3 regions of the Burkholderia cepacia ATCC 25416 genome follow, and region 3 is predicted to be linked to each of the others. Evidence: riboswitches for the same ligand, from Rfam matches in the RefSeq annotation. Region 3 holds a riboswitch; each other region holds the start of a gene.
The links. Region 3 has a riboswitch for cobalamin ahead of cobA (uroporphyrinogen-III C-methyltransferase). Riboswitches for the same ligand answer to the same signal wherever they lie in the genome.

Region 1 (10,570 bases), 2.8 Mb from region 3:
TGACGTTTGGCGTGCGCCTACTTCATCAGCTTTTCGGTGATGAACCGCCATTCGGCACGCGTGACGGGCGTGATCGACAGCCGGTTGCCGCGTGCGAGCACGCGCATGTCGGCGAGTTCGTCGTGTTCGCGCAGCGCGGCGAGCGGCACGAGCGGCGATTTTTTCACGTAGCGCACGTCGACGAGCAGCCAGCGCGGCGCTTCCCGGGTCGACTTCGGATCGTAATAGGGGCTTTTCGGATCGAACTGCGTGGGGTCGGGGTAGGGCGTCGACGATACTTCGGCGAGGCCCGCGATGCCCGGCTCGGGGCAGCTCGAGTGATAGAACAGCACACCGTCGCCGATCTTCATCGTGTCGCGCATGAAATTGCGCGCCTGATAATTGCGCACGCCGGTCCACGGCAGCGAGCGCTGCGGTGCGTTGGCGAGATCGTCGATGCTTGCTTCGTCCGGTTCGGACTTCATCAGCCAGTATTGCATGGATCGTGATCGACGCAGAAAGAGGCTGCTACAAAAGAAAACGGCACCGGGCTTCGCCCGATGCCGTTGGATAGGCCCCCGCCTTGGCCGCTAGGCCGGCATCCTGAACCTGAGGTTCAGAATTGGTCGCAGTTAGCAGCACTTCGGGTACATCAGACAGAGTGACGCGCGCGCCCGTGCTACAAATTTCCGCAACCGTGCACATGGCATTGGTTCAAGGAATATATGACCTTGGCGAACCAGGCAGGGAAGCTGACTGAACTGTGATTCGATGCGCCAATTTGACCACCGTTGATCGCCGAGATCAAGGGGAATCGACGCATCGATTAAAACGTTACTGCGTCTCGTGCTGTGCGAGCACCGCGCCGAGCTGTTCGTTCATCTGGTGCATTGTACGACGGATTTCCTCCGCCGGAAATGCTTCACCGTGCCGCACGCTCGTTTGCAGCCGCAGCAATTCGGAAGCGAGCGACAGCGCCGCCATCACGGCGATGCGATCGGTGCCGCGTACCGAGCTGTTCGAGCGGATTTTCGACATTTCGGCGTCGACGCGCGCGACCGCTTCGAGCAGTGCCGCTTCGGTCTCGGCCGAGCAGGCGAGCCGATAGGCCTGACCGAGAATCGAGACTTCGATCTGCTTGGTGCTCATGCATGTTCTCCGTGGCTGGCCGCGTCATCGCCATCCGTACGCGCCTGCGCATCCAGCAGGTCGAGCTGGTTGTCGGCTTGCTCCGCACTTTTCGAGCGCGGCAGCTTTTCGAGAATCGCGTTCAGTTTCACCTGGGCGTCGTCGATCTTTGCCGACAGCGTGTCGCGCTCGGCCGCGAGCGCATTGCGTTCGTCGCGCAGTTGCGCGAGTTCCGCGCGGACCGTGTCCGCGTCCGCGCGCAATTGCGCGACCTGCTCCTCGAGCGCGAGCCGTTCCGAGTGATAGCGCTTGTTCAGCGAAATCAGACGGCCAATATTTTGAGATAGGGTTTCGAGTTCGTTGAGCATTTGCTGCGTCCTCTAAAGACCCAGCATTTTAGCGCGGAATAACGCGCAAACCGACATCTGTAACGTTTCCAGTCGTAACACCCCTGCTTCTTGCCGCGAATCGGCGCGTCACGTGCGTGTCCGGATGCTTCCTTGACGCTCGTGCGACCCGCTCCTAAACTGGCGCCGCCTCGGTGCTCGCGCGTGCAACGCGCGGTTAAACGGGAAGCAGGGCGCGGGCTCCGCCAGGAAGCCGCCAACCTGCGCTGCCCCCGCAACGGTAAGCGGCCGCGTTGCATGACGCAGGCCGGCTCGGGCGCGTTCCGCATGCACGTTTCGCATGCGGACGCGGGCCACTGCGCGTTTTCGCGCGGGAAGGCGAGCCGGACCGCCGCCAGCCCGGATACCGGCCGAGGCGGGGAGCCCGCACGGGCTTCGTGACGCGCGGCCTGCGGGGAAGCGGGGCGCGCAGTGCTTCACGGGATTGATCTTCGATGCTGACCCCAATCGTCGGCGGCGCCGATTTCTGCCATCTTGATGACGTTCTCGAACCGGGCGACCGCCGGGAGGTCGCCGCGCGCGTCGATCACCTGACCGCAAGGACCACGAGCTTGGGTATGCCTGCAACACGCTGCACTGCGCCGATGTCGCGCCCGGCCCGCAGCGGTAGCGCACCGATGCGCGCAGTGTCGTCCGTCGCGCGGAGGGCCGCATGAGCGCCGCGCGCGCCACCGCGATCTGGGCCGCATTGGCCGCGGCGGTCGCGTTGCTGTTCGTCGCGTCGCTGTCGATCGGCAGCGTGCCGATGTCGCCGTGGCAGGCGCTCGCGTCGCTCGTGCCGCATGGCGGCGACGCGCTGTTCGCCGACATCGTCCGCACGCTGCGCCTGCCGCGCGCGCTCGCGGGCTTCGCGTGCGGTGCGCTGCTCGCGCTGGCCGGCTCGTTGTTGCAGGTGCTGCTGCGCAACCCGCTCGCCGATCCGTACGTGCTCGGCGTGTCCGGCGGTGCGGCCGGCTTCGCGCTCGTCGCGATGATCGCGGGCGGCGCATGGTGGCTCGTCGATGTGTCGGCGTTCGCCGGCTCGCTCGTGTCGGTCGCGCTCGTGCTCGGACTCGCGCGCCGCGAGTTGGGGCGCGGCGAGGCGCGCGATGCGTCGCCGCGGCTGCTGCTCACGGGCGTCGTGATCGCGGCGGGGTGGGGCGCGCTCGTCACGCTGCTGCTGTCGCTCGCGCCCGATGCGCGGCTGCGCGGCATCATCTTCTGGCTGACGGGCGACCTGAACGGCGTGAGCACACCGTGGTTCGCGTGGGGCGCGCTGCTGCTGGCCGCGTGCATCGCACTGCCGGCCGCGCCGCAACTGAACGTGCTGCTGCGCGGCGATGCGACGGCGCTCGCGCTCGGCGTGCCCGTCGCGCGCCTGCGTGTGCGGATCTATCTCGTCGCGTCGCTGGCCGCCGCGGCCGCAGTGACGACCGCCGGCACGATCGGCTTCGTCGGCCTCGTCGTGCCGCACGCGCTGCGGCTCGCATTCGGCAACGACCAGCGGATGTTGCTGCCGGCCGCGATGCTCGCGGGCGGCGGTGGCGTGATGGCCGCCGACCTGCTCGCACGCACCGCGATCGCGCCCGCGCAACTGCCGGTCGGCGTGATGACCGCGTTGATCGGCGTGCCGGTGTTCCTGTGGATGTTGCTCAGGAGGCCGATGCGATGACCCGTGCCGCATTGCGCGCCAGCGGCGACGAGATGAGCTGCGCGGCCGTCGGCCTGACGCTGAAGGCTGGCGCGCGCACGCTGCTCGACGGCTTCACGCAGGCGTTCCGTCCGGGCGAGATCTGGTGCGTCGCGGGGCCGAACGGCGCGGGCAAGACGACGCTGCTGGCGACCCTCGCGGGGCTGCAGCCGCCGGCCGGCGGACACGTCGCGATCGACGGCCGGCCGCTTTCCGCATGGCCGCCCGCGCAGCTCGCGCAGCGCCGCGCGCTGATGCCGCAGCAACTGCACGACGCATTCAGCGCGACCGTGTTCGATACGGTCTTGCTCAACCGCTTTCCGTATCTCGGCGGCTGGGGCTGGGAGCGCGACGGCGACCGCGCGGCCGCGCGCGACGCGCTGGCGACCTTCGACCTGACCGCGCTTGCGTCGCGCGACGTGCTGTCGCTGTCGGGCGGCGAGCGGCAGCGCGTCGCGCTGGCCGCGACGCTGTGTCAGGACGCGCCGTTGATGCTGCTCGACGAACCGCTCGCGCATCTCGACCTCCATCACCAGATCGATTGCCTGACCGCGCTGGCCGCCTGGCTCGACGCGGGCCCGCGCGCGGTGCTGTTCTCGTGCCATGATCTGAACCTCGCGCGGCGTTTCGCGACGCATGCGCTGTTGCTCGACGGCCGTGGCCACGCGTGGGCCGGCCCCGTGCACGACGTGCTGACACCCGAGCGCGCGAGCGACGCGTTCGGTTATCCGCTCGTGCTGATCCGCGAGAACGGCCGCGATGCGCTGCTGCCGGCGTGGCCCGAGCGACAATGACGTTTCCTTTTCCGATGCGCGGTGCACGCCGCGCCCACGACACGGTTTCCCGATGACGACCCCGACCCACTTCCCGCCCGCGATCGCACCGCTCGACGATGCGCTGCGCAAGCGCCTGCAGCATGTGATCGACCACAAGACCAAGCCGCCCGGCAGCCTCGGCCAGCTCGAGGCAGTCGCGCTGCAGGTCGGCCTGATCCAGCACACCGAGCGGCCGGTCGTGCAGCGTCCCGTGATGATCGTGTTCGCCGGCGATCACGGGATTGCCGCCGAAGGCGTGAGCCCCTATCCGCAAGCGGTGACCGCGCAGATGGTCGCGAACTTCCTCGCCGGCGGCGCGGCAATCAACGCGTTCTCGGGCGTCTCGCAGAGCACGCTCGAGATCGTCGATGCGGGCGTCGCGTCGCCGCTGCCGCTGTCCGACCGCCTGGTGTCGCTGCCGGTCGCGCGCGGCACGCGCAACTTCGCGACGGAACCTGCGATGACGCGCGACGAGGCGATGACGGCGCTCGCGGCCGGCGCGGCGCGCGTGCGCCTGCACGCATCGCTCGGCACGAACGTGATCGGCTTCGGCGAGATGGGGATCGCGAACACGTCGTCGGCCGCGTGCCTGATGAGCCGCCTGCTCGGCGTGCCGATCGACGCGTGCGTCGGGCGCGGCACGGGCCTCGACGACCAGGGCCTCGCGCACAAGCGCGCGGTGCTCGGCCGTGCGCTCGTCAAGCACTCGCACGCGATCGCGCCGCTCGACGTGCTCGCGACGTTCGGCGGCTTCGAGATCGCGATGATGACGGGCGCGTATCTCGCAGCCGCGAGCGAACGGATGACGATCCTCGTCGACGGCTTCATCGCGACGGCCGCATTGCTCGTCGCCGAGCGCATCGCGCCCGGCGTGCGCGACTACTGCGTGTTCTCGCATACGTCGCACGAAGCCGGGCACCGGCGCATGCTCGAGCATTTCGGCGCGAAGCCGCTGCTCGCGCTCGACCTGCGGCTCGGCGAAGGCACGGGCGCGGCGCTCGCGCTGCCGCTCGTGCGTGCGGCTGCTGCGTTCCTCACGGAAATGGCGAGCTTCGAATCCGCCGGTGTCGACGATCGTGACGCCTGATCGCGCGCGCGGCGTGCGGGCCGAACTGCGCTACTTCTTCGTCGCGCTCGGCTACTTCACGCGCGTGCCCGTGCCGCACGCGATCGGCTACGCGGCCGGCGATCTCGACCAGGCCGCGCGATATTTCCCGCTCGTCGGCGCATGCGTCGGCGCGTGGGGCGCGCTCGTGTATCTGGTCGCGCTGCGCGCGCTGCCCGTGTCGATCGCGGTCGGGCTGTCGATGGCCGCCACGCTGCTCGCGACGGGGGCCTTCCACGAGGACGGCCTCGCCGACAGCTGCGATGCGTTCGGCGGCGGCTATACGCGCGACGACGTGCTGCGCATCATGCACGACTCGCGGATCGGCACGTTCGGTGCGGTCGCGCTCGTGATCGCGCTCGGCGTGAAATGGCAGGCGCTTGCGTCGATGCTGCCGTTGCGTGCCGCGTGGACGATGATCGCCGCGCACGCGGCGAGCCGCGCGGCGGCCGTGAGCCTGCTGATGACGCTCGACTACGTGCGGCCCGAAGGCAAGGCGAAACCGGTCGCGCAACGGATGGGGGCACGCGCGGCGTGTGTCGCCGCGCTGTTCGGATTACCGTGGCTGTTCTGGCCCGACTGGCGCATGGGCGTCGCCGCCTGCGTGGCGCTCGTGCTCGTGCGCGCGTGGGCAGCCCGCTATTTCGTGAAGCGGATCGGCGGTTATACCGGCGACTGTCTCGGCTTCACGCAACAACTGTGCGAACTGGCGATCTATCTCGTGGTGCTCGGATGGACGTCGTCCTGATCCGTCATCCGGCCGTCGGTGTCGAGCCGGGCATCTGCTACGGACGCAGCGACGTGCCGCTCGCCGCGCCGGCCGACGCCGGCGCCCAGGCCGTGCGCGCGCATCTGTCGGTACTCGGCGCGCCGCTTCCCGAACAGGTCTGGACGAGCCCGCTGACGCGCTGCGCGTCGGTTGCCGAGCGGCTCGCGCAGGCATGCGGCGTGCCGCTGCAACGCGAGGCGGACTGGCAGGAAATGGATTTCGGCGCGTGGGAAATGCGGCGCTGGGACGATATCGATCGCGCGGCACTCGATGCGTGGGCGGCCGACCTGATGCATGCGTGCGCGCATGGCGGCGAAAGCGTCGCGCGGTTCGCTGCCCGGGTCGCCCGGCAGGCCGATGCCGTCGCGCGGTTCGACCGGCCGCAATGGGCGGTCACGCATGCGGGCGTGATCCGCGTGTTCGCGGCGCATGTACTGTGCGTGCCGCTCGATACGCTGTTGTCGCGGCCGGTGCCGGCCGGTGGTGTCGTCTGGCTGCGCGCGGATGCCGCCACGGGAACGTGGGAAGTGGTGCACTGGGACGAATAGGCGCACCGGCGTCCGCATCTGGACGACGCGGCGCGCGGTCGATCTGTCTCAAACACCGACAGGTGCGCGACGGGCGCTCAAGCCGCCGGAACTCAGCGCGCCGGCCGCCGCCCACGCGCGGCTTCGAGATCCTCGCACAGCGCGGCCGCGCCCTGCGCGATCCGCGGCGACGGCCGCGTCAGCAGATCGCCGTCGATCGCGAACAGGTTGTTGCGCACCACCGCCGTCAGCGCGGGCCACGTGCGCCAGCGCGCGAGGCTCGGCAACGGTTCGTCCGTACGCGACGCACCCGCGCTCGTCGTGACGATCGCTTCCGGATTGGCCGCGAGCACGGCCTCGTCGGTGACGGTCGGCACGAGCGGCCTGAGCGAGGCGAACACGTTGCGGCCGCCGCACAGCTCGATCACGTCGTTGATCAGGTGCGCGCCATTGAGCGTCATCAGCGGCCGGTCCCAGACCTGGAAGAACATCGTGACGGGCGCCCGCGCGGCATAACGTGCGCGCAGCGCCGCGATGTCGCGCGTATAGGCGGCCGCGGCCGCATCGGCAGCCGGTTGCGTGCCGAGCAGCGTGCCGAGCCGGCGCAGCGACGACGATACGTCGTCGAGGTGCTTCGGTTCGCTGAAGAACAGCGGGATATGCAATGCGCGCAGCGCGTCGGTCTGCCGCGCGGCGTTGCCGTGCCGCCAGACGACGATCAGGTCGGGCTTCAGCGCGGCGATCCGCTCGAGGTCGAGCGCCTTGTTGTCGCCGACGCGCGGTATGGCTTGCGCGGCGGGCGGATAGTCGCTGTATGTGACCGTGCCGACGAGCTTCGCACCGCCGCCGGCTGCGTAGATGAGCTCGGTCGCGTGCGGCGCGAGGCTGATCACGCGCTGCGCGGGCGCAGGCAGCGTGACGGTGTTGCCGGCGTCGTCGCGCGTCGTGACGTCGGCGTGGACGAGCGGTGCGTGAGCGAGTGCGGTCAGCATCGCGACCGGTGTCAGCCGGCGCAACAGGTGCGGAATCATGCGGATTCCCGTTGCAGCAGCGGCACGCAGTGCGCGAGTGCGTCGCCGAGGCGCTGCCATTCGGCTTCGCTGCCCGGCAGGCCGACGCGTACGCTCGACGGAGTCGGGAAGTACCGCGTCCAGATTCCGCGTGCCGCGAGTGCCGCATGCAGTGCCGCTGCCCGCGGGTCGTCGGTCCAGCTGAAGAGCGGCGTCGTGCGGGCCGCGAAGCCGTGCGCGCGCAGCAGTGCGGCCAGCCGCTCGCCGTCGGCCGCGAGCCGCTCGCGGGCGGCGGCCTGCCATGCGCGATCGGCGAACGCCGCGGCGACTGCATGGCGCGCGGGGCCGCCGACCGTCCAGGCGCCGAGCATGTCGCGCAGCGCGACGATCTGGCCGGGGCACGCGAGCACGAAGCCTGCGCGGATGCCGGCGAGCCCGAAGAACTTGCCGACCGAACGCAGCACGACGAGCCCCGGGCGATCGACCTGCGGCGCGAGCGACTGCGTTGCACCCGTATCGGCGAACGCCTCGTCGACGATCAGCGTGCCGCCGCGCGCCGCCAGTTGCGCATGCCAGCCGAGCAGGCGTTCGACCGGCACGAATTCGGCGGTCGGATTATTCGGATTCCCGACGATGACGTGGCGCAGCGTCGCAGGCAGCGTATCGGTGCCGACGTCGAGCGCGACGACGCGATGGCCGTGTCGCGCGAAAGCGGGTGCGTATTCGCCGTACGCGAGCGTCGCGACGCCGGCGTCGCCGGCCGGCAGCAGCGCGGGCAATGCGCGGATCGCAGCCTGGCTGCCGGCCACCGGCAGTACGTGCGCGGGATCGGGCACGTGGTAGTACTGCGCGGCGCAGGCCGCGAGGCCGTCGCCGTCGTCGGGCAGCCGGCGCCACGCGTCGGCCGGGACGGGCGGCACCGGATAGCCGACCGGATTGATGCCGGTCGACAGGTCGAGCCACGTGTCGTACGGAATGCCGTGGCGGCGTGCGGCTTCGTGCAGGTTGCCGCCGTGCGTGATGCGGGTGTCAGACATGATGGGTGGCCATGACGAGTGCGCCGCTCGCGACCAGCAGCGCGAGCCACAGGGCAAGCGTGCGCGTGACGAGCGACAACGCGGCGACGATATGGACGGCGCTCGCCGTCGCGCCGGTGCCGAGCGCGGGGCGATCCTCGATCTCGCCGTGATAGACGGCCGGGCCGCCCAGCTGCACGTTCAGGCTGCCGGCGCCGGCGGCCATCACCGGGCCCGCGTTCGGGCTGTCCCAGTGGCGTGCCTGCGTGCGCCAGCAGCGCCATGCGGCGGCCGTGTCGCCGAGCAGCGCGTAGCTCGCGGCCGTCAGGCGCGCGGGAATCCAGTTGAGCGCGTCGTCGAGGCGCGCGGCGGCCCAGCCGAAGGTCAGGAAGCGCGGCGTGCGGTAGCCCCACATCGCGTCGAGCGTGTTCGCGAGCCGGAACAGCAGCGCGCCGGGGCCGCCTGCGACGACGAACCAGAACAGCGCGCCGAAGATCGCGTCGTTGCCGTTCTCGAGTGCGGATTCGACGGCCGCACGCGACAGCGCGCCTTCGTCCGCGTCGCTCGTGTCGCGCGACACGATGCGCGCGGTGAGCATGCGGGCGGCGCCGAGGTCGCGCCGCAGCAGCGCCGCGGCGATCGGCGCGACGTGGTCGGCGAGGCTTTTCGCGCCGAGTGCGAACCACAGCAGGGCGATGTGCAGCGCGGCCGCGAGCGGCCATGGCAGCACGGCCGCGAGCCATGCCGCGACGGCGACCGGCGGCACGACCGCCGCGATCCATGCGGCGACGCCGATCACGCGGCCGCGCCGGCCCGTGTTCAGCGCGCCTTCGATGCGCGCGGCGAGGCGGCCGAACGCGACGAGCGGATGCCAGCCGGCCGGTTCGCCGATCGCGCGGTCGATGATCGCGGCCGCGACCGCAAACATCGCGACTACGGGCAGCGACAGCATCAGCATGACGGCGCTCCCGTCTTGAGGTCGAGCGGCAGCCCGGCGACGAGCAGCGTCACGCGCGTCGCGAGCGCGGCGACACGCTGGTTCAGGCGCCCGAGTTCGTCGACGTAGCGGCGCGTGACCGACCCGAGCGGCACGACGCCGAGCCCGATCTCGTTGCTGACGACGATCACCTTCGCGCGCGCGCCGCGCAACGCGTGCTCGAGCCGGTCGACCTGTGCCGCGTACTGCGCATCGTCGAGCGGTTCGCCGTCGGCCGGGCACAGCAGGTTCGTGAGCCACAGCGTCAGGCAGTCGACGAGCAGGCACGCGTGCGGATCGTCGAGCCGCGCGAGCGTGCCGGCGAGGTCGACGGGTGCGTCGGCGAAGCCCCAGGCGGCCGGCCGGCGCGCGCGATGGTGCGCGATGCGCTGCGCGAATTCGGCATCGGCGGCGGTTGCGGTGGCGATGTAGGTGACGGGGCGGCCGCTGTCGGCGGCGAGGCGCTCGGCGTGCGCGCTCTTGCCCGAGCGTGCGCCGCCGAGGACGAAGGTGAGGTCGTGCGGAATCATCGCGTGATTGTAACGGCGCGGGCATACCGGCGCGGGGGATAATGCGGCCTTTGCTTCGCGACGACCTTTACACGATGAATGCACCCGAGCCGCGGCCGCGCGGCACGCTGATGATCCAGGGCACGACGTCCGACGCGGGCAAGAGCACGCTGGTCGCGGGCCTGTGCCGGCTGGCGCGCCGCGGCGGCGCGCGCGTTGCGCCGTTCAAGCCGCAGAACATGGCGCTCAACAGCGCGGTGACGGCCGACGGCGGCGAAATCGGCCGCGCGCAGGCACTGCAGGCGCTGGCCGCGGGCGTTGCGCCGCATACGGATTTCAACCCCGTGCTGCTGAAGCCGACGAGCGACCGCGGCGCGCAGGTGATCATTCACGGCAAGGCGCGCATGAACCTCGATGCACGCGCGTATCACGGCTACAAGCCGGTCGCGTTCGAAGCGGTGCTCGAGTCGTACGCGCGCCTGCGCGCCGGCTACGACACGGTGATCGTCGAGGGCGCGGGGAGCCCGGCCGAGATCAACCTGCGCGAAGGCGACATCGCGAACATGGGGTTTGCCGAACGCGTCGACTGCCCGGTCGTGCTCGTCGCCGACATCGACCGCGGCGGCGTGTTCGCGCACCTGGTCGGCACGCTCGCGTGCC
Region 2 (10,570 bases), on a different replicon from region 3:
GCCCCCTGGCGCGCCTCGATTCCCCGGCCCCGCCTGCCCGGAGCGACATGAGCGACTACCCCGTTTTCGACACGCTTTGCGATCTGCTGAACACGTCCGGCGCACGATTCCGCGTGCTGGAACATCCGGCCGAAGGAAAATGCGACGCGATCGCCGCGCTGCGCGGCACACGCCCCGAACAAGGCGCGAAGGCGATGCTGTGCACGTTCAAGGACGGCGGCGACGCCACCGCGCTCGCGGTGATTCCCGGCCACCTGAAGATCGATTTCCGCAAGGTCGCCGATGCGGTCGGCCGTCGCAAGGCGACACTCGCACCGCCCGATCTCGCGGCCGCCGTCACGCGCTGCGTGATGGGCGCCGTGCCACCCTTCGTGTTCGACGCCGGCGTGACGCTCGTCGTCGATCCCGCACTGGTCGAACACAACACCGAGATTGCATTCAACGCGGGCCGCCTCGACCGCTCCGTCGTACTCGACGCGGCCGACTACGTGCGGATCGCGCAGCCGCTGCTCGCCGACATCACGCGGTCGCAAGCGGCGGACGGCGAGTAACCCGCCCGCAGCCCGCCGCCCGCCGCCGGTCGCCCGTTTCCCGACGCCGTCGCATCGATCCGAACCCCGAAAGCGAAACCACCATGACCATCACCCGGAACAAGGCGCCGTCCGAGCAGGCATCGCTGATCGAACAGGTGCAGCGCATTGCCGAAGGGCTCGGCGCGATGTTCGCGCCGTTCACCGAGGTCGTGGTTCACGACCTGCGCACGCCGAAGCACGCGATTCTCGCGATCCACAACAACCTGTCGGGACGCGCAGTCGGCGATCCCGCGACCGAGCTCGGCCTCGCCCGCATCGCGGACGACGATTTCCCGCAAGTGCTCGCGAACTACCCGAACCGCTTCGCCGACGGCCGCACCGCGAAAAGCACGTCGATCGGCATCAAGGATTCGACCGGCCGCTACGTGGCCGCGCTGTGCCTGAACGCCGACACCACGCTGTTCCGCGGCTTCCAGGGCATGCTGAACCAGTTCTGCAGCACGGACGGCGAAGCCGTCGCCGAAACGCTCGACCCGGCCGGCGCGGACGCGATCCGGCAACGCATCGACGCATTCGCGATGCGTCTCGCGACGACGCCGCGCGAACTGAAGACCGACCAGCGCCGCGAGCTGATGCAGGCGCTGAAGGCCGACGGTTTCCTCGAAGTGCGCCGCGCGATGGAAATCGTGTCGCAGCATCTCGGTGTCTCGCGCGCGACCGTCTACAACGATGCGAAATGATTCCGGATTCCGGCGCGCCGTGCGCGCGGCGTCCCTGTTGACTGACCTTTCCGAACCCAAACGACCATGAACGCTCCGACTCTCCCCACGTACGACGACGTTGCCGCCGCCGCCGCCCGGCTCGAAGGCCATGCGCACCGCACGCCGGTGATGACGTCGCGGACGATCGACGAAGCGCTCGGCGCGCAGGTGTTCTTCAAGTGCGAGAACCTGCAGCGCATGGGCGCGTTCAAGTTCCGCGGCGCGTTCAACGCGCTGTCGCGCTTCGACGCGGAGCAGCGCCGCAACGGCGTCGTCGCGTTCTCGTCAGGCAACCATGCGCAGGCGATCGCGCTGTCGGCGCGCATCCTCGGCATTCCCGCGACGATCGTGATGCCGCAGGACGCGCCGGCCGCGAAGATCGCCGCGACGCGCGGCTACGGCGGCAAGGTCGTGACCTACGACCGCTACACCGAGGATCGCGAGCAGATCGGGCGCGACCTCGCCGCGCGGCACGGGCTCACGCTGATCCCGCCCTACGACCACCCGGACGTGATCGCCGGCCAGGGCACGGCGGCCAAGGAACTGTTCGACGAAGTCGGCCCGCTCGACGCGGTATTCACGCCGCTCGGCGGCGGCGGATTGCTGTCGGGCACCGCGCTCGCCACGCGCGCGCTGTCGCCGCACGCGACGCTGTACGGCGTCGAGCCGGAAGCCGGCAACGACGGCCAGCAATCGTTCCGCTCCGGCGCGATCGTGCATATCGACACGCCGCGCACGATCGCCGACGGCGCGCAGACGCAGCACCTCGGCAACCTGACGTTCCCGATCATCCGCCGCGACGTCGACGACATCCTCACCGCGACGGACGCGGAACTGGTCGACTGCATGCGCTTCTTCGCCACGCGTATGAAGATTGTGGTCGAGCCGACCGGCTGCCTGTCGTTCGCCGCCGTGCGACGGATGAAGGACGCGTTGCAGGGCAAGCGCGTCGGCGTGGTGATCAGCGGCGGCAACGTCGATCTCGAGAACTTCTGCACGCTGGTGTCGGCGTCGGCCTGACCATCGCGGCGCGCATGACCATTCCGTCATCCGCGCCGCATCACGCCTTCACGCCTTCACGCCTTCACGCCTTCACGCCGCGTTAAGTTTCGCGCCCTAGACTGATTACGTTGTCTCGCAATCCGTCGCGCAGTCAGTCGTGAAGGAGCCACCATGAAAACGCACGCGATCGTCGCCGCCGCCCTGACGGCCGCTTCCCTTTCGGCGTTCGCTCAACCGGGCGTGACGTCATCCGGTTTTCCCGCCGCGTCGCCGCACGACGCCATCGCGCAAGCGACGCACCGCTCGCCCGCGGCGTTGCCGCACGCCGGCTTCGTGCTCGCGAAGATCGACCAGAACAATACGCCCCCCGATCGCGGCGGCGACCCGAGCGGCCGCACGCATTCCGGCACGCACATGTGACGGCCCGCGCCGGGCGCCGCTGCCGCCCGGCCCTCAGAACGACGGCAACGATGGATCGCGCGCGGCCAGGATGTCTTCGGTGCGCCGCTGCAGCGCGCCGTCGATCGTCTCCGGTTGCGGAATCAGCCAGTAGCGCCCGGCACGGATGCCGTCGAACACCCGCTCGGCGAACGCGTCGGGCGTGAGCCCGTGCGCGTTCAGCATCGAGCGCATCGTGTCGACGAAGCCGCGCACTTCGGGCCGGTCGTGCACCGCGCCGAACGGGTCGTTGAAGATGCCCGATTGCACGGGGCCGGGCGCAAGCAACGACACGCCGACCGGCGCACCGAGCATCTTCAGTTCTCCGTACAGCGATTCGGTCAGCGCGACCACCGCGAATTTCGTCGCCGAATAAGGCGACATCAGCGGGCTCGGCAGGAACCCGCCCACCGACGCGGTATTCACGATGCGCGCCGGCGCGTTGCGTTCGAGCATCCGCGGCACGAAGCTGCGGATCCCGTTCAGCACGCCGTGCACGTTGATCGCGAAGCTGCGCTCGAAGCGCTCCGGCGTGATTTCCCAGCTGAAGCCGGTCGCCATCACGCCCGCGTTGTTGAACAGCAGGTCGACGCCGCCGAAGCGCTGCCACGCGGCTTCCGCCAGCGCATCGACGGCTTCCGGCCGGCTGACGTCGGTCGGCACGCACAGCACGTCGGTGTCGAGCGTCGCGGCGAATGCGTCGAGCTTCGCCGGGTCGAGATCGGCCAGCACGACGCGCATGCCGAGCCCGGCAGCATGGCGTGCAAGCCCGCTGCCGATGCCGCTGGCCGCGCCGGTGATCACGGCGGTGCCGCCGTCGAAGCGAATCGGGTTCGTCATGTCGATCAGAGTCCTGTGGGGTCGATGTGGGGATGCGCATACGCGGGAATCACCGGCGGCGGCAGCACCGTGCGGCCGTCGAGCGAATGCACCGCGAGCCGCTGCGCGAGCGGGAAATGCAGGCTGTGCGTGACGAGGCCGGTGCGTTCGCGCGCCGGCAGGCGGCACAGCGCGAGCGCGGTTTCCGCGAGATACGCAACATCCTCGGTCGGATAGCCTTCGGGGATGTAGCGCGCGGCGCCCGGCGTGCGGATCGCCGTGCTCGGCGCGACGAGATTCACCGCGATGCCGTCGGCTTCGAGTTCGGCCGCGAGCCCCTGCGTGAAGCGCGACAGCGCCGCCTTCGCCGCCGCGTAGACGGTCGCGCCGCCCGCACGCGAGAAATCGTCGAACGGGCGCAGCGGCGGCAGCGCCGTCACCGAGCCGACGTTCACGATCCAGCCGGCGCCGCGCGCACGCATCAGCGGGATCGCGGCCTGCGCCAGCGCGAACGGAATCCGCAGATAGTGTTCGATCGTCGTGTCGAACATCGTCATCGGCATCGCGTCGACGCACGCATAGTCGGCCACGCCCGCGTTGTTGACGAGGATGTCGAGGCCGCCGGCCGCTTGCGCCGCGCGCCCGACGAGCGCGTCGCGCTCGGCCGCGTTCGACAGGTCGGCCGCGAGCGCGATCGCGCGGCCGCCCGCCTGCTCGATCAGCGCGACCGTTTCGGCGAGCGTGCCGGCGGTCGTGGCCGATCGCGCGAGGCTGCGCGCCGTCACGACGACGGTCGCGCCTTCGGATGCCAGGCGCTGTGCGATCGCACGGCCAATGCCGCGGCTTGCGCCGGTCACGAGCGCGCACTTGCCGGCCAGCACGCCGGATCGGGTATCGGTCATCGTTGTCTCCTGTGATGGGCGTGCGGGCCGCTCAACCGGCGATATCCGCAACATGAAGCACCAGCTTCGTTTTCGCCTCGCCCGTTTGAACGAGATCGAGGGCACGGGCCGCCTGTTCGAGCGGAAATCGGTCGAAGCGCGGCACGCGCAGTGCGCGCCGCCCGAGTTGCGCCGCGATCCGGCCGAGCGTGACGCCGCTCGGCATCCGGCTGTAGGTCATCGCGGTGCGCAGGCCGCGCCGGGCGGCTTCGGCGGCCGTCGCGGCCAGCCGCTGCGCATCGCCTGGTGCAAGCGTCATGATGTTCACCAGCGTGCCGCCCGGTGCCGGCAGGTCGAGCGCGTCGGGCAGCGTGTCGCCGCCGACCGCGTCGAGCACGAGGTCGACCCCGCCGGGCGCCCATGCGCGCAGCGCCGCCGCGATGTCCCGCGCGCGATAGTCGATGCTTGCCGCGGCGCCCAGCGATTCGACCGTCTCGCGGTTGCGCGCGGAACACGTCGCCGCGACCCGCGCGCCGGCCTGCACCGCGAGCTGGATCGCGAACGTGCCGACCGCGCCCGCACCGCCGTGCACCAGCACGGTCTGTCCGGCCTTCAGCCCGCCGTCGTCGAACAGGCCGGCCCACGCGGCAAGCGCGGGGGTCGGCACCGTGGCGGCTTCCGCGAGGCTCACCGCGTCGGGCACGCGCACGACCGAGTCGTGGCGCACTGCCACGTATTCCGCATACGCGCCCCAGCGCCCCGCGCCGACGTCGGTCTGCGCGAACACCCGCATGCCGGGCGCGAAACCGTCGACGCCGTCGCCGACCGCTTCGACCACGCCCGCCGCGTCGAAGCCGATCACGAACGGAAACGTGTACTGCATGAATGCGCCGAGGTAGCCTTCACGGCATTTCCAGTCGGCGGGATTGACGCCCGCGAAGGCAACGCGGATCAGCACGTCGCCGGGGCCCGGCGTCGGTGCCGGCACGTCGGCCATCCGCAAGACGTCGGAATGACCGGCGCGATCGATCAACAGGGCTCGCATCTTCGTGTCTCCGGGGGTGGTGTCAGCTTGACGTTCGCGCCGCATCACGCCGCCGTATCGGCCAGCAGGCTCGACGCGAGCGGACAGAACGCATGCGAGATCGCGTCGACGGTCCAGTCGGGGCTTTCGGCATCGAACCGGCGGTCGACCCAGCCCCAGTGATACGGATGCATCAGGTATTCGCCGAGCAGATCGCCGACGCGCGCGAATTCCTGCTGCCACACGTGTGTCCATGCGCCGGGGGTCGCGATCCCGCTCAAGCGCCAGTTGCGGATGCCGGGCATGTACGCGGGCATGCGCAGCAGTTCGCGTTCGAGCGCGGCGACCTGCGCGGCGCCGGCCTGCGGCCGCACGCGCAGCATCAGCGTGCGCCACACGCCGTCGCGCAGCGCGGGTTCGCGCAGGCCGCCGCCGATCGCGCGGCACACGGCGCCGTCGATGCGTACGATGCCGGGCAGTTGCGCGAGCGCGGCGAAATCCGCCGTGCCGTCGGCCGCGCCGTTGGCTGTGCAGTTGGCCGCCGAATCGTCGCGCAGCACGTCGAGCGTGTAGTCGCCCGCGCCCCAACTGCCGTCCTGGTTGCGCGCCAGCGCCACACGTTTCGCCCCGGCCAGCGCGTGTGCCGCTTCGTGCAACGCGCGTTCGATGCCACCGGCGTCGCGATCCCCCGACACGAACACCTGTGCCGTGTCATGCCGCATGATCGACCTCCGTCAGCGCGGGCAGCGGCGCATCGGCGTCCGTCATCACATGGCGGCGGCGCACGTCGCACCGCACGTCGACCGCCATCCAGAAACCGACCACGCCGGCATCCGTCAGCGCACGCATCCGGTAGTAGGCCGGCGCATCGGCCACGTGCCAGGTCAGCCACAGCGTGCTCGGCTGCCCCGGCACCGCAACGGGCGGCGACACCCAGTGGCCGGCCGCCGTCAGCCCGCGTGCCGCATGGCCCGGCAGGTAGCGGTCGCGCAGCAGCGCAAGCACGTCGGGAATGCGCTCGGGCGCGAGCGTGATTTCGTCTACGATCTGGATCATTCGCGTGTCGTCCGTGGTCGTTCGTGACAGGGATCGGCGGCCGGCCTACGCCGTTCCGGCGAGGCCGCGGGCGGCCGGCGTGGATAGCATTCTTGCGTGGCGGCGATGAGCGGGCCCCTACCGGCCCGCTCACCAGCCCCTGTTGCAACGATCAGATCGGGAAACTCATGAAACAGCGCGCCATGCCGGCCCGCGGCCGCATCCTGCCGGGCCTCGGCGCGCGCCTGCTGAGCGAACTCACGCGCAGCGGCGCGCCGCCGGCCGACCGCGAGGCGCAGCAGCCTCGCCCGGCGGCAACACCGGGCGATTTCGTCGCGCTGTACCGCGACGCGATCGAGCGGCTCGAGGCGCGGGTCGCGCGCGGCGACGGTCACCCGCCGATGCGCAAGCGCGAAGTCGACCTGATGTGCCGCTGCCTGCTGAGTTGCGCGACGCTCGCCGACGTGATCCGCTGTGCGGCCGAGTTCTGCGAAATGCTGCAGCCGCGCGCCGGTCACCTGACGCTTGCGGTGCGCGACGGGCGTGCGCTGTTCCGGATGGATTCGCTGCGGCGTACGCGCAGCCCGGCCGCGTGCCTGGTCGACCTGACCGGGCTGTTCTGCTACCTGCAGCTGTTCGGCTGGCTGATCGGGCAGCCGTTGCGGCCGACCGACGTGTGGCTCGGCCATCCGCGCCGCGACGACGCGATGCCACTGCTCGGACTGTTCAATGCGCCGGTTGAAGTGGGCCGCAAGACCTACGGTTTCGCGTTCGATGCGGCGCGACTCGCGTGCCGCGTGATCCGGCAGCCGGCCGAGCTCGACGCGTTTCTCGTCGATTTTCCGTTTCGCCTGATCGATGCGGCACCGGCCGTCGTGTCGTGGACGCAGCAGGTGCGCGGTTTCCTCGATGCGGCGCTCGCGCACGAACAGGCGTTGCCGGCACTCGCCGAACTGGCCGCGTGGCTCGGCGTCAGCGAGGCGACGTTGCGGCGGCGGCTGGCGGCCGAGCACACCGGTTATCACGCGCTGAAGGAGCAGTGTCTCGCCGAAGCCGCGCAACGCTGCCTGCGCGAATCGGACTGGCCGGTCGCGCGGGTCGCCGCGCATCTCGGGTTCGGCGGCGAGGAGGCGTTTCGCCGCGCGTTCGTCCGGTGGACGGGGGTCGCACCGAGCCGGTTCAGGCGCGATCGCACGGCTTCGAACCACCCTGTTTCATCAGACATGAAACGCGGCGCCGACGCATGAAAGAAAGGATTTAGAAAGGATTTGCCCGGCAATGACGTTTTTTCGCATCCCTGCGTCGCCGGATATTTGACGCGGCGGCGCGCGCGCCATTACCCTTGCGCGCTGATGGTGCCCGGAGACGGGATCAAAAGGGAACGCAGGAGAGGCCATGCCTCGAATCTGCGGCTGCCCCCGCAACTGTGAGCGGTGAATTCGTGCCACTGCGTGCCACTGGGAAACCGGGAAGGCCCGCACGAATGACGACCCGCGAGCCAGGAGACCTGCCATCGACCCGAGGTCCAGGCAGCCGCACCGGGCGGGGTGTCCCGGCGCGCCAGGCACCGCCGTTGGCGGTCGCCCGCTGCATGGACGGCCCGACCTCAGGATCCGCCCGATGTCCATTGTTACCGCATCCGCTTCCGCACCGGAAGCGCCGCGCCGGCACGCCGCCGGCCTGCACGGCCCGCCCGCACGCGCGTGCCGTTCCCTATCGACTGCGTCCGCCGGCGTGCACCGCGCCGACGCCCGCGACACCGGCCTGCCCGGCCCGGTCGCGCGATAACCCGATCACCGATAACAAGACCGGTGCTGCGCGCCGCCCGCTCACGATCGACGCCGGCGCAGCCCGACGACAACGACAGCCTCATGAAGATTCGACACCTCCTTGCCACGTCCGCCGCGACCGCGCTCCTCTCGCCCCTCGCCCACGCCGCCGGCGACACCGCGGTTTCGCAACCGGCCCCGGCCGCCGAAGGCACCGACCTGCCGACGATCAACGTGACCGACACGCGGCGCCTGCCCGAGTCGTTCGACCAGCGTTATGCGACGACCCAGGTGCTCACGCGCACCGATCTCGACCGGCTGTCGCCGAGCGACCCGAGCATCACGCAGGCGCTTGCGACGCTGCCCGGCGTGACCGTCTCGCAGAGCGGCGGCCCCGGTTCGTCCGCGTCGGTCAGCATCCGCGGCTCGTCGGCCAACCAGGTCGCCGTGTTCATCGACGGCATCCGGATCGGTTCGCCGACCACCGGCATCGCGCCGTGGGCCGACTTGCCGACCGAAGCGTTCGAACGCGTGGAGGTGATTTCGGGGCCGGCAGCCGCGTCGTTCGGCGCCAATGCGATGGGCGGCGTCGTGCAGCTCTTCACGCGCCGCGCCGCCAACCAGCCGAACCAGACGACCGTGTCGTTCGGCGGCGGGTCGAACAAGACGTTCGACACGCAACTCCGCACGTCGGGCACGGTGCCGTCGACCGGGCCGCTCGCCGCGCTCGGCGGGCTCACCTACTCGCTCGGCCTGCGCTCGTACAACACGGCCGGCATCGACTCGACGCGGCCCGTGCTGCCGTACCATGAGGCCGGCCGCAACCCGTACCACGCGCAGGATCTCGATGCGCGCCTCGGCTACGCGCGCGACAACTGGTCGATCTCGACGTTCGCGCTGTATCACCGGTCCGATCTGTCCTACGACAACAGCGGTTATGCGAACCGCCAGCTCGATCATCAGCTGACGACCGGTATCGCGTTCCATCTCGACATCACGCCCGACACGCAGTTCGACCAGTCGTTCGGTTATGCGAACGATCGCCAGTTCCTCTACGCGAGCGATCCGGCCATCCCGACCGACCAGATCAATTCGCAGCGCATCAGCACGTCGACGTCGTTGACGCATCAGGAACGCGGGTTCCACCTGTTCGGGCTGCCGCTGTCGGGCGAGACCAAGCTCGCGTACGACTTCACGCGCGAGCAGGCGTTCCTGCCGGTCGATATTCCGGGCGGCATACCGACGCGCAACGATTCCGCGTTCTCGCTGCATCAGTCGGCGACGCTCGGCAGCGTGACGATGTTCCTCGCGGGGCGCCATGAAATCATCGCCGGGCAGTCGGTGAATACGGGTAACGCGGCGCTGTCGTGGGCGATCACGCCGGTGTATACGGCGCGCGTGTCGTACGGCAATGCGTTCAAGCTGCCGACGTTCAACGACCTGTACTACCCCGGCTACGGCAATCCGGGGCTCAGCCCGGAACGCAACACGTCGGTCGAGGCCGCGGTCGATGCGAACACGTCGTACGGTACGTTCACGGCCGCGATCTACGACACGCGGGTCACCAACCTGATCGCGTATAACCCGGCGACGTTTTCGCCGATGAACATCGGTCGCGCGCATATTCGCGGCGTCGACCTGTCGTACAAGGGGACGATCGGCCGCTCGACGCCGGTGAGCGTCGCGGTCGGGATCCTGAATCCGCAGGACGAGACCAACGACTCCTGGCTCAGCCGCCGCCCGCGCCAGACGGTCAGCCTCAACATCGATCACACGTGGGATGAACTCCACCTGCATGCGTTGAGCACAGGGGCGTCGCTGCTTTACGGCGGCACGACGTTCGACGATCCGGCCAACTCGACCTATCTGCCGTCGTACCTGACGGTGGGCCTGCGCGCGTCGTACCGGATCAATTCGCACCTGACGGTGTCGGCGACGGTGTCGAACCTGTTCGACCGGCAGTACATGACCGCGTATGGATACAACACGCTTGGGCGGACAGCGTTCGGGAAGGTGAGTTACACGTTCTGACGAATGGATGGGGAGGCCTTGGCGCGGTGGGCGGCAAAGTCTCCCGTCGGGAAGCGGTGTTCGATGCTTCCGTCACCGGAAATGGGAAACGGTATTCCGACCCAAACCGGTCGACGGGCTGGTGACTGCGGATCTGCCGGTCTTTCGGTCGCGCCACGGGCGTCAATGTCCGTATCAACACTGTTAGACTGCGGACGCCTTCCCCGTAGATGTACTCACCATTCAGGACATCGACATGACCGAATGCACGCTAACGTTTTCCAGTCAGATCGAATGG
Region 3 (10,570 bases):
GGTGCCGCAGCACGGCTTCGGCCACGCGCGCCACATGCGACACCGTCACCGCATCGGCCTGCTCCAGTGCGGCGAGCGCGCGCGCCGCGCGCAACATCACGAGATCGGCACGCAGCCCGTCGACGGCCGCGTCGATGCACAGCGCGCTGACGTGCGCATGCACCGCATCGCCGAAATCGAGTGTCGCCAGCCGTGCGCGCGCCGCGTGAATCCGTTCGCCGAGTGCGCGCTGCGCGGATGCGTGGCGCGCGCGGAACGCCTCCGGATCGAGATCGAACGCAAGCCGCGCCTTCACGATCCGCTCGCGCTGCGCGGCGTCGAAGCAGTTCTCCAGTTCGACCATCAGGCCGAAGCGGTCGAGCAGTTGCGGACGCAGCTCGCCCTCCTCGGGATTCATCGTGCCGACGAGCACGAAGCGCGCGTCGTGCGCATGCGACACGCCATCGCGTTCGACGATGTTCACGCCGCTCGCGGCGACGTCGAGCAGCGTATCGACGAGCCCGTCGGCGAGCAGGTTCACCTCGTCGACATACAGCACGCCGAGATGCGCCCGCGCGAGCAGGCCCGGCCGGAAGCGCAAGCCGTTTTCGGCGAGTGCATGCGCGAGGTCGAGCGTCCCCGTCACCTGCTCGTCGCTCGCCGACAGCGGCAGCGTGACGAACTGCCCTTCCGGCAACAGCTCGGCGAGGCCGCGCGCGGCGGTCGATTTCGCGGTGCCGCGCGGGCCGCTCACGAGCACGCCGCCGAGCGACGGGTCGATCGCGGCGAGCAGCAGCGCCTGCTGCAGCGCGTCCTGTGCGACGAGCGCCGCAAACGGAAAAACCGCGCGCGCGCGGTGCGTCGTCGGATCGGTCATCGCCGTCCCCCTTCCTGGAGTTGTTCGCTGTCGAGCCAGACCGCTTCGATCCGCTCGCGATAGTCGCCCGGCTGCTGCCACAGGCCGCGCTGCATCGCCTCGACGAAGCGTTCGCAGATGCCGTGCAGCGCCTTCGGGTTGTGCCGCTCGAGGAACGCGCGGGTGGCGTCGTCGAACAGGTACGCGTCGGCGACGAGCGCGTACTGGTGGTCGGACAGCACGCGCGCGGTCGCGTCATAGCCGTACAGGTAGTCGACGGTCGCCGCCAGCTCGGCGGCACCCTTGTAACCATGGCGCTTCACGCCGTCGAGCCATTTCGGGTTGACGACGCGTGAACGGATCACGCGCGCGATTTCCTCGCGCAGCGTGCGCATCTTCGGCGCGACCGGGTTCGCGTGGTCGCCGTGGTAGATGCTCGGCTGCTGCCCGGACAGGTGCCGCACCGCCGCGGTCATCCCGCCCTGGAACTGGTAGTAGTCGTTCGAATCGAGGATGTCGTGCTCGCGGCTGTCCTGGTTCTGCACGACCACGTCGATCGTCGCGAGCCGCTCGCCGAACACGTCGGCCGCGGCGTCGCCCGCGCTGTTCTGCGCATACGCATGACCGCCCCACTGGCGGTACGCCTCCGCGAGATCGGCGTCGGTCTGCCAGCGGCGCTGGTCGATCAGGTCCTGCAGGCCCGCGCCGTAGCTGCCCGGCCGCGCGCCGAACACGCGCCAGCCGGCGCGGCGGTGCGCTTCGTCCGGCGCCACGCCCTGTGCGACCCACTTCGCGCGTTCGCGCTCGATGCGCGCGCGGATCGGGTTCAGTTCCTCCGGCTCGTCGAGCGCGGCCACTGCCTGCACCGCTGCGTCGAACAGATGCATCAGGTTCGGGAACGCGTCGCGGAAGAAACCCGATACGCGCAGCGTCACGTCGATGCGCGGCCGGTCGAAGATCTCGATCGGCAGGATCTCGAAGTCGGTCACGCGGTGGCTGCCGTGCGCCCATTTCGGCCGCACGCCAAGCAGCGCGAACGCCTGCGCGATGTCGTCGCCGCCCGTGCGCATCGTCGCCGTGCCCCACACCGACAGCCCGATCGCGCGCGGATAGTCGCCGTGATCCTGCAGATGGCGCTCGATCAGCTGCTGCGCGGATTTCAGGCCGAGCGTCCACGCGGCCTGCGTCGGCACCGCGCGCGTGTCGACCGAGTAGAAATTGCGGCCGGTCGGCAGCACGTCGGGGCGGCCGCGCGACGGCGAGCCGCTCGGCCCCGGCGGCACGAAGCGGCCGTCGAGCCCGCGCAGCAGCTGCCGCATTTCCTCGCCGCCGCACGCGTCGAGCGCCGGCAGCAGCGTCGCGCGGACGCGCTCGATCACGACAAGCGTGTGCGGCCAGTCGCCGGGGGGCGTCGCGTCTTCCGCGCCCGTATGGCTGCCGTCGGCTGCACACACCCTGTCCAGCCATTGCTGCGCGAGCCGTTCGAGCCGCTCGCGCGTATCGCCCGCGTGGCGCCACGGCGATGCGTCGAGCGCCTGCAGGATCGCCGGTCGCGGGCCGACCCACGGCGCGGCCCAGTCGGCCGCGAGCGGATCGAAATCGTCGCCGAGCGCGAGATCGCGCGCGAGCGCGCCGATCAGTCCTGCGCGTGCGCCCTTGCCGTCGCCGACCGGAAAGCGCGCGAGCGCCAGCAGCGTGTCGCGCCGCTGGCGCCCGGCCGGCGACGCACCGAACACGTGCAGCCCGTCGCGAATCTGCGCTTCCTTCAGTTCGCACAGCCACGCGTCGACGCGCGTCAGCAGCGCGTCCTCGTCGCCCGCGTCGCGCGGCGGCGACACGCTCAGTTCGTCGTGCAGCCGGTGTTCGGCGATCGTCGCGAGGATCGTCTTGCGCAGCAGCTTCGCGCGCCGCGCATCGACCATCAGCGCTTCGTAGTATTCGTCGACCTGCCGCTCGAGATCCTGCAGCGGGCCGTAGTTTTCCGCGCGCGTGAGCGGCGGCATCAGGTGATCGACGATCACGGCCTGCGCGCGGCGCTTCGCCTGGCTGCCCTCGCCCGGATCGTTGACGATGAACGGATAAAGATGCGGCAGCGGCCCGAGGGTCAGGTCGGGCCAGCACGCGTCGGACAGCGCGACGCTCTTGCCCGGCAGCCATTCGAGGTTGCCGTGCTTGCCGAGGTGGATGACCGCGTCGATGCGATACGCATCGCGCAGCCAGAAATAGAACGCGAGATACGCATGCGGCGGCACGAGATCCGCGTCGTGGTAGCTCGCGTAGTCGTTCTCGCCGCGCGAGCGCGACGGCTGGATGCCGACGAACACGTTGCCCGCGCGCCAGCCAGCGATCGTGAAGCGCCCTTGCCGCAGCGTCGGATCGGCTTCGGGCGGGCCCCAGCGTGCGTTCAGCGCGTCGCGCACGGCCGCCGGCAGCCGCGCGAAATGCGCGACGTAGTCGGCCAGCGGGAAGCTCTGGAAGGCGGGGCGCAGCGCATGCACGGCCGCGTCGTTGGTCACGCCTTCGGTGAGCCGCGCGATCAGCGCGTCGCCGTCGGGCGGCAGGTCGGCCACCGCATAGCCCGCGTCGCGCAGCGCCGCGAGCACGCGCAGCGCGGACGCCGGCGTATCGAGCCCGACACCGTTGCCGATCCGCCCTTCGCTTTGCGGATAGTTCGCGAGAATCAGCGCGACGCGCTTGGTCGCGTTGTCGAGCGTGCGCAGCCGGCACCAGCCGCGCGCGAGCGCCGCGACGAACGCGATCCGCTCGGCGTCCGGCTGGTAGCGCACGACGTCGACCTCGGTGTGCGGGCAGCGATACGCGAGCCCCTTGAAACTCACCGCGCGCGTGACGATCCGGCCGTCGACCTCGGGCAGCGCGATGTGCATCGCGATGTCGCGCGCATGCAGGCCCTGGTTGTCGGCCACCCATGCGTCGCGATTGCCGCCGGACAGGATCACCTGCAATACCGGCGCGTCGCCGGCGAGCACGTCGTGTTCCGGGCTGTCGATCGCGCCGGCCGCGAACGCGGTCGTGTTCAGCACGAGTGCGACGTCGTGCGTGTCGCAGAGCTGCGTGATGACTTCGCGGCTCACCGCATCCTTCAGCGACGTGACCGCGATCGGCAGCGGATTCAGTCCCTCCTGAACGAGCGCATCGGCCAGCGCATCGAACACGGCCGTGTTCGCGGCCTGCCAGTGCGCGCGATAGAACAGGATCACGACGACGGGCGCGCCCGGCGTCCAGCGCGGCCGCCAGTCGTCGACGCTCGCGCGGTCGCGCGCCGGGTGATACAGCGCGGCGGCCGGCAACGGGCGCGGCGGTTCGGGTTCGTCGCCGAACCCGAGTGTGTGGAATGCGATGCTGCGCAGCAGCGCCTCGGCGTTGTGCACGCCGCCTTCGCGCAGGTAGCGCCACCACAGCCGGCACAGGCCGGGCGCGACGGTGCTCTTCGCGACGAGGTTCGGGTCTTCCTGCAGGTCACCCGAGAACATCGCGAGCTGCTGCGCGCGCTTCGACGCGAGCGACACGGCCTGCTCGATCCCGTACGGCCAGTACGCCTCGCCGCCGAGATGGTCGATCACGACCGCCTTCGCGTGCTGCAACACGTCGTCGACGTAGAAATCGACCGACGCCGGCTGCCGCAGGAACGTGACGTTCGCGAGCCGCACGCTCGGGAAGCCCGCAGGCAGGTGCGGCACGACGCTGGCAAGCAGCGACAGCGTCGTGTCGGCCGAACTCAGGATCACGATGTCGGCCGGCTGCTGGTCGATCCGGACGACACCCTGCGTATCGTCGACGAAGCCGCCCGGCGTGGTGCGCAGCAGATGCATCGTGCGTTACGCCTGTTGCGGCTCGGCCGCGCACGCGGCGTCGAACGCGCGTTGCAGCGCCGCCGCGTCGAGATCCTCGCCGATCAGCACGAAGCGGCTCGCGCGGGTTTCGCCGTCCTGCCAGCGACGGTCGAAATAGCTGTCGAAGCGGCGGCCGACACCCTGGATCACGAGCCGCATCGGTGCGCCGGGCAGCGCGGCGAAACCTTTCGCGCGGTAGATCGTATGCGCTTCGACGACGCGCTGCAGCGCGGCGATCGTCGCCTCGCGCGTGCCGGCATCGCCGGACACGACCACCGAGTCGAAATCGTCGTGATGGTGATCGTGATCGCCGTCGTCGGCCGAGCCGTGATGGTCGTGGCGCAGGTGGATCGTTTCTTCCGACGCCGACTCGAGGCCGAGCAGCATCGCGAGATCGAGCTCGCCGCGCGTCGCGCGCACGATCTTCACCTGCGGCGGGATCTCGTCGCGGATCGCGGTTTCGATCTGCGCAAATTCCGTGTCGCCGACGAGATCGGCCTTGTTCACGATCACGAGATCGGCGGACGACAGTTGATCGGCGAACAGCTCGTGCAGCGGCGATTCGTGGTCGAGGTTCGGATCGGCGCGGCGCTGCGCGTCGACGGCCTGCGGGTTTTCCGCGAACTGGCCGGCTGCGGCGGCCGGCCCGTCGACGACGGTCACGACCGCGTCGACCGTGAAGCTGTTGCGGATCGTCGGCCAGTTGAACGCCTGCACGAGCGGCTTCGGCAGCGCGAGCCCGGACGTCTCGATCAGCACGTGGTCGATGTCCGCGCGGCGCTCGACGAGCGCTTCCATCACCGGATAGAACTCCTCCTGCACGGTGCAGCACAGGCAGCCGTTCGCGAGTTCGTACAACTGGCCCGATGCTTCGCCCTGCGCACCGTCGGCCTCCTCGCAGCCGATGCCGCAGCCCTTGAGGATTTCGCCGTCGATGCCGAGTTCGCCGAATTCGTTGACGATCACCGCGATGCGGCGGCCTTCGGCGTGCTGCAGGATGTGGCGCATCAGCGTCGTCTTGCCGCTGCCGAGAAAGCCCGTGACGATCGTGACGGGAAGCTTGCGTAGGGTCATGGTAGGTCCTGTGTCGAAAAAGGAATCAGCCCGGGATCGTCGCGTCGATGGCGGCGTGGCAGTTCATCTGGCGGATCGCGGGCATGCCGCCGCGCGATCCGGACGGGCAGTCGCGGGACGGGCGGAACGACGAATCGGACATGGTGCTTCCTTGCGAACGGTCGACATCGTGAATGCCAACACGGCTGCCGCCGGCCCGGCTCGCGCGCCTGCCGTGCACCGCGCCGGCCGGCGCGGGTTCGCGCAGCGGCAGATCGGCGGTGGAAACGAGCAACACGCGGGCGTCGGGCCTGCTGCGGCCGTGGACGATGCGCCGCCTCCCCGCGGCGCTGAACCCCAACGTTTGGGCCGGTATCCGGGCTAGCGAACACGCCGCTTCGCCTTCCCGGATGCACAGCAATCCAGTGGCGGTCGTCCGCATGCGCGCGGCATGCGGCGAAGCGGCGCTGCGTGGCGCTTGCGCGCGACGCGTTCGCTTACCGTTGCGGGGGCAGCACAGGTTGGCTCGACTGCGGCGCAGGCAGGCTCCCTGTTTCCCGTTTAACTGCGCGCACCGGAGCGGCGCGCGCGAGCACCAAAACGCGTGCGAGTGTAGGCGGCGGTGCGGGGAGCGTCAAGGCAAAACGGGCCGCCGGGCCCGGTTCCGGAGGGCCGCCGCGCGCGGCCGGACGCCGCGCACGGCGGTTCGCGCGGGGGGATCGCTGTGCTATCGTATGCGCCGCGTTCGGTGCTCGCATGCGCATTCCGTGCATGCAGTTAAACGGGAAACAGGAGGCGGATCGCCGCCCTGCCTGTGCTGTCCCCGCAACGGTACGCCGCCCGCGCGACGCGCTTCCCCGCGCACGCGCCCATGCCGCCCACGATGCCACTGCCCGTCCACCGGGCGGGAAGGCTGCGGCCTGGCAAGTGGCCAGCCCGGATACCGGCCGACGCAAGGGGCGAGCCCGATGCTCGCCGAACGCCCGATCCGCGGGGGACGGATCGAGTGCGCATTCCGCCCGCGTCCGCGCGGGCTTCGTCCGATCCGTCATGCTTCACCTGTCTGCTGGCCGCCGCCCCGCCCGCCTTCCCGTTTCCACTGTTTCGACACGGTGCGCGCCGTGCCGCGCCCGATGAGCCGCGCCTGGCTCATCGGCGCCGGCCCCGGCGACGCCGACCTGCTGACGCTCAAGGCCGTCCACGCGATCGGCTCGGCCGACGTGCTGCTCGTCGACGATCTCGTGAACCCCGACGTGCTGCGCCATGCGCGCGCCGATGCGCACATCGAGCACGTCGGCAAGCGCGGCGGTCATGCATCGACGCCGCAGGAGGCGATCGTCGCGGCGATGCTCGCGCATCTGCGCGCGGGCCGCAGCGTCGCGCGGCTCAAGGGCGGCGACCCGTTCGTGTTCGGCCGCGGCGGCGAGGAGCTGGCCGCGCTCGGCGTCGCGGGATTTCAAGTCGAGGTCGTGAGCGGCGTCACGGCGGGCATCGCCGCGCCGGCCGCGCTCGGCATCCCGGTCACGCAGCGCGGCGACGCGCAGGGCGTGATCTTCGTCACGGGCCACGGCGCGGGCGCCGACGAACCCGACTGGCGCGCGCTCGCGGCCACGCGCATGACGATCGTCGTCTACATGGGCATCCGCCGGCTCGACACGATTGCAGCCGCGCTGCGCGAAGGCGGCCTGCCCGGCGACACGCCGTGCGCGGCGATCGAGAACGCGACGCGCCCCGAACAGCGGCACGTGCTCGCGACGCTCGACACGCTCGTCGAGCGTGTCGGCGCGACCGGCATCGGTTCGCCGGCGATCGTCGTGATCGGCCGCGTCGCGGCGTTCGCCAACGATCCCGCGGTACGCGCCGCACTCGGCAGCCGCGCATGATGCGCGTCGCGATCGGTGTCGGTTTCCGCGCGGGCGTGACGGCCGCGCAACTCGATGCCGCGATCCGCATCGCGCTGATGCGGTACCCGGCTGCCGAACCGGCGCTCGTCGCCACGCTCGCCGACAAGGCGCGCGCACGCGCGCTGCGCACGCTGTGCGCGAGACGCGGCTGGCCGCTCGTCGCGTTCGACGCGGCACAGCTCGCGAGCCGCCCCGAACTGGCCGTGAGCGGCCCGTCGGATGCCGCGCTCGCCCGCTTCGGCGTCGCGGGCGTGGCCGAGCCGTGCGCGCAGCTCGCGGCGCCGCACGGCCGGCTGCTGGGCCCCAAATCCATCCGGGACGGCGTGACGGTCGCACTCGCCGGCCCGCTCTGAACCCTTTGTTTCGCTTTCTTTCGACAGGACGAATCCGATGAAAACCGACGCCGAATCCCATCAACGGATGACCGAACGCCGCCGCGCGGGCCACGAGAAGAAGCAGGCCGCCGCCGTCAACGAAAAGGGCCTGCTGATCGTCAACACCGGCAACGGCAAGGGCAAGAGCACGGCCGCGTTCGGCATGGCCGTGCGCGTGCTCGGCCACGGCATGCGGCTCGGTGTCGTGCAGTTCATCAAGGGCGCGCTGCACACGTCCGAGCGCGACTTCCTCGGCGCGGTTGCCGAATGCGATTTCGTGACGATGGGCGACGGCTACACGTGGAACACGCAGAACCGCGACGCCGACATCGCGACCGCGCGCAAGGGCTGGGACGAGGCGCGCCGGATGATCGAAAGCGGCGACTACCGGATGGTGATCCTCGACGAGTTGAACACGGTGCTGAAGTACGAATACCTGCCGCTCGACGAAGTGCTCGCGACGCTTGCCGCGCGTCCCGATTCGGTCCACGTCGTCGTGACCGGGCGGCATGCGCCCGACGCGCTGATCGACGCGGCCGACCTCGTCACCGAGATGCGGCTCGTCAAGCATCCGTACAAGGAGCAAGGCGTGAAGGCGCAGCGCGGCGTGGAGTTCTGAGCATGCCCGCCTGCCCCGCGCTGTTCGTCAGTGCGCCCGCGTCGGGCCAGGGCAAGACGTCGGTGACGGCCGGCCTCGCGCGGCTGCACCGCCGGCTCGGCCGCCGTGTGCGCGTGTTCAAGACCGGGCCCGACTTTCTCGATCCGATGCTGCTCGAACGCGCGAGCGGCGCCCCCGTGCATGCGCTCGATCTCGGGATGGTCGGCGAGGCCGGCTGCCGCGCGTTGCTTGCCGATGCCGCACGCGATGCCGACCTGATCCTGATCGAAGGCGTGATGGGGCTGTTCGACGGCACGCCGAGCAGTGCCGACCTCGCGGCTGCGTTCGGCGTGCCGGTCGTCGCGGTGATTTCCGCGAAGGCGATGGCGCAGACGTTCGCGGCGATCGCGTTCGGGCTCGCCCGGTTCCGGCCGGGGCTGCCGTTTCACGGCGTGCTCGCGAACCGCGTCGGCTCGGCCCGGCACGCGGAACTGCTGCAACAGGCGCTGCCCGACGACCTGCACTGGCTCGGGCACGTGCCGGCTGACGCGGGCATCGCGCTGCCGGAGCGGCATCTCGGCCTGCACCAGCCGGCCGACATCGACGATCTCGACGCACGGCTCGATCGCGCGGCGGACGTGCTCGCGCAGACGGCGCTCGCCGAATTGCCGCCCGCCGTCGCGTTCGCCGAACCGGACGCCGCGGCGCCGCTGCCGCGTGCGCTCGCCGGCAAGCGGATCGCGATTGCGCGCGACGCGGCGTTTTCGTTCATCTATCCGGCGAATCTCGCGCTGCTCGAGGCGCTCGGCGCGCGGTTGCGCTTCTTCTCGCCGCTCGCCGACGAACCCGTGCCGGACGATTGCGACGCGCTGTTCCTGCCGGGTGGCTATCCGGAACTGCATGCGGCGACGCTCGCGGCGAATGACGCCACCGCACGGACCCTTCGCGCGCATGCGGCGGCTCGCCGGCCGATCGTCGCGGAATGCGGGGGGATGGTGTATCTGTGTGAATCGCTGACCGACGTCGACGGTGTCACGACGTCAATGCTCGGGCTGTTGCCGGGGCGGGCGACGATGCAGCGCCGGTTCGCGGCGCTCGGCATGCAGCAGCTCGATACGCGTACCGGGCCGATGCGCGGCCATACGTTTCATTATTCGACGCTCGCGACGCCGCTGGAACCGGTCGCGAACGCGGCGCGCCCCGACGGCAAGCCGGGCAGCGGCGAAGCCGTCTATCGCCACGGCGCGATCGTCGCGACGTACATGCACCTGTACTGGCCGTCGAATCCGGAGGCGGTCGTGGCGCTGTTCGGCGGCACGGCGTTCTGACCGAAAAAACGGCGAGGCGCCGCGATGTCAGGGTTTTTCGCGGCCCGGCGCTTCCGAGCGCGAAGTGCGGATCACGGTGCCGTCGGGCGAGAAATGCGCGTTGAACATCGCGTCGCCCGATACGCCGCCCTCGGCCCAGTGCCAGCTCCACACCTCTTCGTGGCTCAGCGCGTATTGCGCGATCTCGGTCGGCTTGCCGAGCAGTTGGCGCACGTCGTCCTTCGACATCCCGGGCACGACCTTCGCGATGTTCGCCGCCGTCAGCGCCTGGGTGATCGACACGAGCCGGCCGTCGGGCCCGAAATCGAGCATGTAGGTGCTCGTGCCGTACGGGCCGCGCGGATATTCGAACCGCTGCGAGCCGTCGTCGCCCTGCCTGACCATTTCCGGCTTGCCCGCCTGGCGGAGCACGTCCTCGGTCGTCGACACGCCCGGCTGCAGATTGCCGAACGCCATCGGATCGGGCTTGATCGCATTCACCGCGTCAGCCACTTTCTGGTCGTCGCACCCGGCTGCCAGCATGGCGACCGCACAGGCGGTCAGTACGGTCAGAAACTGTTTTCGCATTTCATCCACACCTGTATTCATCGCGCCGGTCCGGCGTCGCGCGCAGCGTAGCACGCGACC

Region 1: linked by a shared signal. The riboswitch ahead of APZ15_RS00110 (FecCD family ABC transporter permease) and the one ahead of cobA (uroporphyrinogen-III C-methyltransferase) in region 3 are both predicted to bind cobalamin.
Region 2: linked by a shared signal. The riboswitch ahead of APZ15_RS31265 (TonB-dependent receptor domain-containing protein) and the one ahead of cobA (uroporphyrinogen-III C-methyltransferase) in region 3 are both predicted to bind cobalamin.

Annotation. Positions count from the first base shown of each region.
Region 1 is NZ_CP012981.1:16,879-27,448, reverse strand. It holds gene APZ15_RS00125 (EVE domain-containing protein) at 18-479, opposite strand; RNA gene ssrS (6S RNA) at 551-732, opposite strand; gene APZ15_RS00120 (cell division protein ZapA) at 814-1,128, opposite strand; gene APZ15_RS00115 (hypothetical protein) at 1,125-1,475, opposite strand; cobalamin riboswitch at 1,630-1,883, shown strand; gene APZ15_RS00110 (FecCD family ABC transporter permease) at 2,167-3,165, shown strand; gene APZ15_RS00105 (ABC transporter ATP-binding protein) at 3,162-3,977, shown strand; gene cobT (nicotinate-nucleotide--dimethylbenzimidazole phosphoribosyltransferase) at 4,030-5,085, shown strand; gene APZ15_RS00095 (adenosylcobinamide-GDP ribazoletransferase) at 5,075-5,851, shown strand; gene cobC (alpha-ribazole phosphatase) at 5,836-6,420, shown strand; gene APZ15_RS00085 (cobalamin-binding protein) at 6,513-7,430, opposite strand; gene cobD (threonine-phosphate decarboxylase CobD) at 7,427-8,446, opposite strand; gene cbiB (adenosylcobinamide-phosphate synthase CbiB) at 8,439-9,383, opposite strand; gene cobU (bifunctional adenosylcobinamide kinase/adenosylcobinamide-phosphate guanylyltransferase) at 9,377-9,931, opposite strand; gene APZ15_RS00065 (cobyric acid synthase) at 10,006-10,570, shown strand, end outside.
Region 2 is NZ_CP012982.1:3,136,790-3,147,359, reverse strand. It holds gene APZ15_RS31315 (YbaK/prolyl-tRNA synthetase associated domain-containing protein) at 48-551, shown strand; gene APZ15_RS31310 (helix-turn-helix transcriptional regulator) at 635-1,273, shown strand; gene APZ15_RS31305 (threo-3-hydroxy-L-aspartate ammonia-lyase) at 1,340-2,314, shown strand; gene APZ15_RS31300 (hypothetical protein) at 2,468-2,716, shown strand; gene APZ15_RS31295 (SDR family NAD(P)-dependent oxidoreductase) at 2,750-3,574, opposite strand; gene APZ15_RS31290 (SDR family NAD(P)-dependent oxidoreductase) at 3,580-4,455, opposite strand; gene APZ15_RS31285 (NADP-dependent oxidoreductase) at 4,487-5,479, opposite strand; gene APZ15_RS31280 (Dabb family protein) at 5,524-6,180, opposite strand; gene APZ15_RS31275 (hypothetical protein) at 6,170-6,514, opposite strand; gene APZ15_RS31270 (helix-turn-helix transcriptional regulator) at 6,682-7,740, shown strand; cobalamin riboswitch at 7,830-8,022, shown strand; gene APZ15_RS31265 (TonB-dependent receptor domain-containing protein) at 8,365-10,293, shown strand; gene APZ15_RS31260 (YdeI/OmpD-associated family protein) at 10,529-10,570, shown strand, end outside.
Region 3 is NZ_CP012981.1:2,782,059-2,792,628, reverse strand. It holds gene APZ15_RS12870 (magnesium chelatase ATPase subunit I) at 1-856, opposite strand, end outside; gene cobN (cobaltochelatase subunit CobN) at 853-4,665, opposite strand; gene cobW (cobalamin biosynthesis protein CobW) at 4,672-5,760, opposite strand; gene APZ15_RS41750 (hypothetical protein) at 5,786-6,100, opposite strand; cobalamin riboswitch at 6,090-6,354, opposite strand; cobalamin riboswitch at 6,468-6,705, shown strand; gene cobA (uroporphyrinogen-III C-methyltransferase) at 6,873-7,622, shown strand; gene APZ15_RS12845 (cobalamin biosynthesis protein) at 7,619-7,996, shown strand; gene cobO (cob(I)yrinic acid a,c-diamide adenosyltransferase) at 8,034-8,636, shown strand; gene APZ15_RS12835 (cobyrinate a,c-diamide synthase) at 8,639-9,943, shown strand; gene bamE (outer membrane protein assembly factor BamE domain-containing protein) at 9,971-10,510, opposite strand.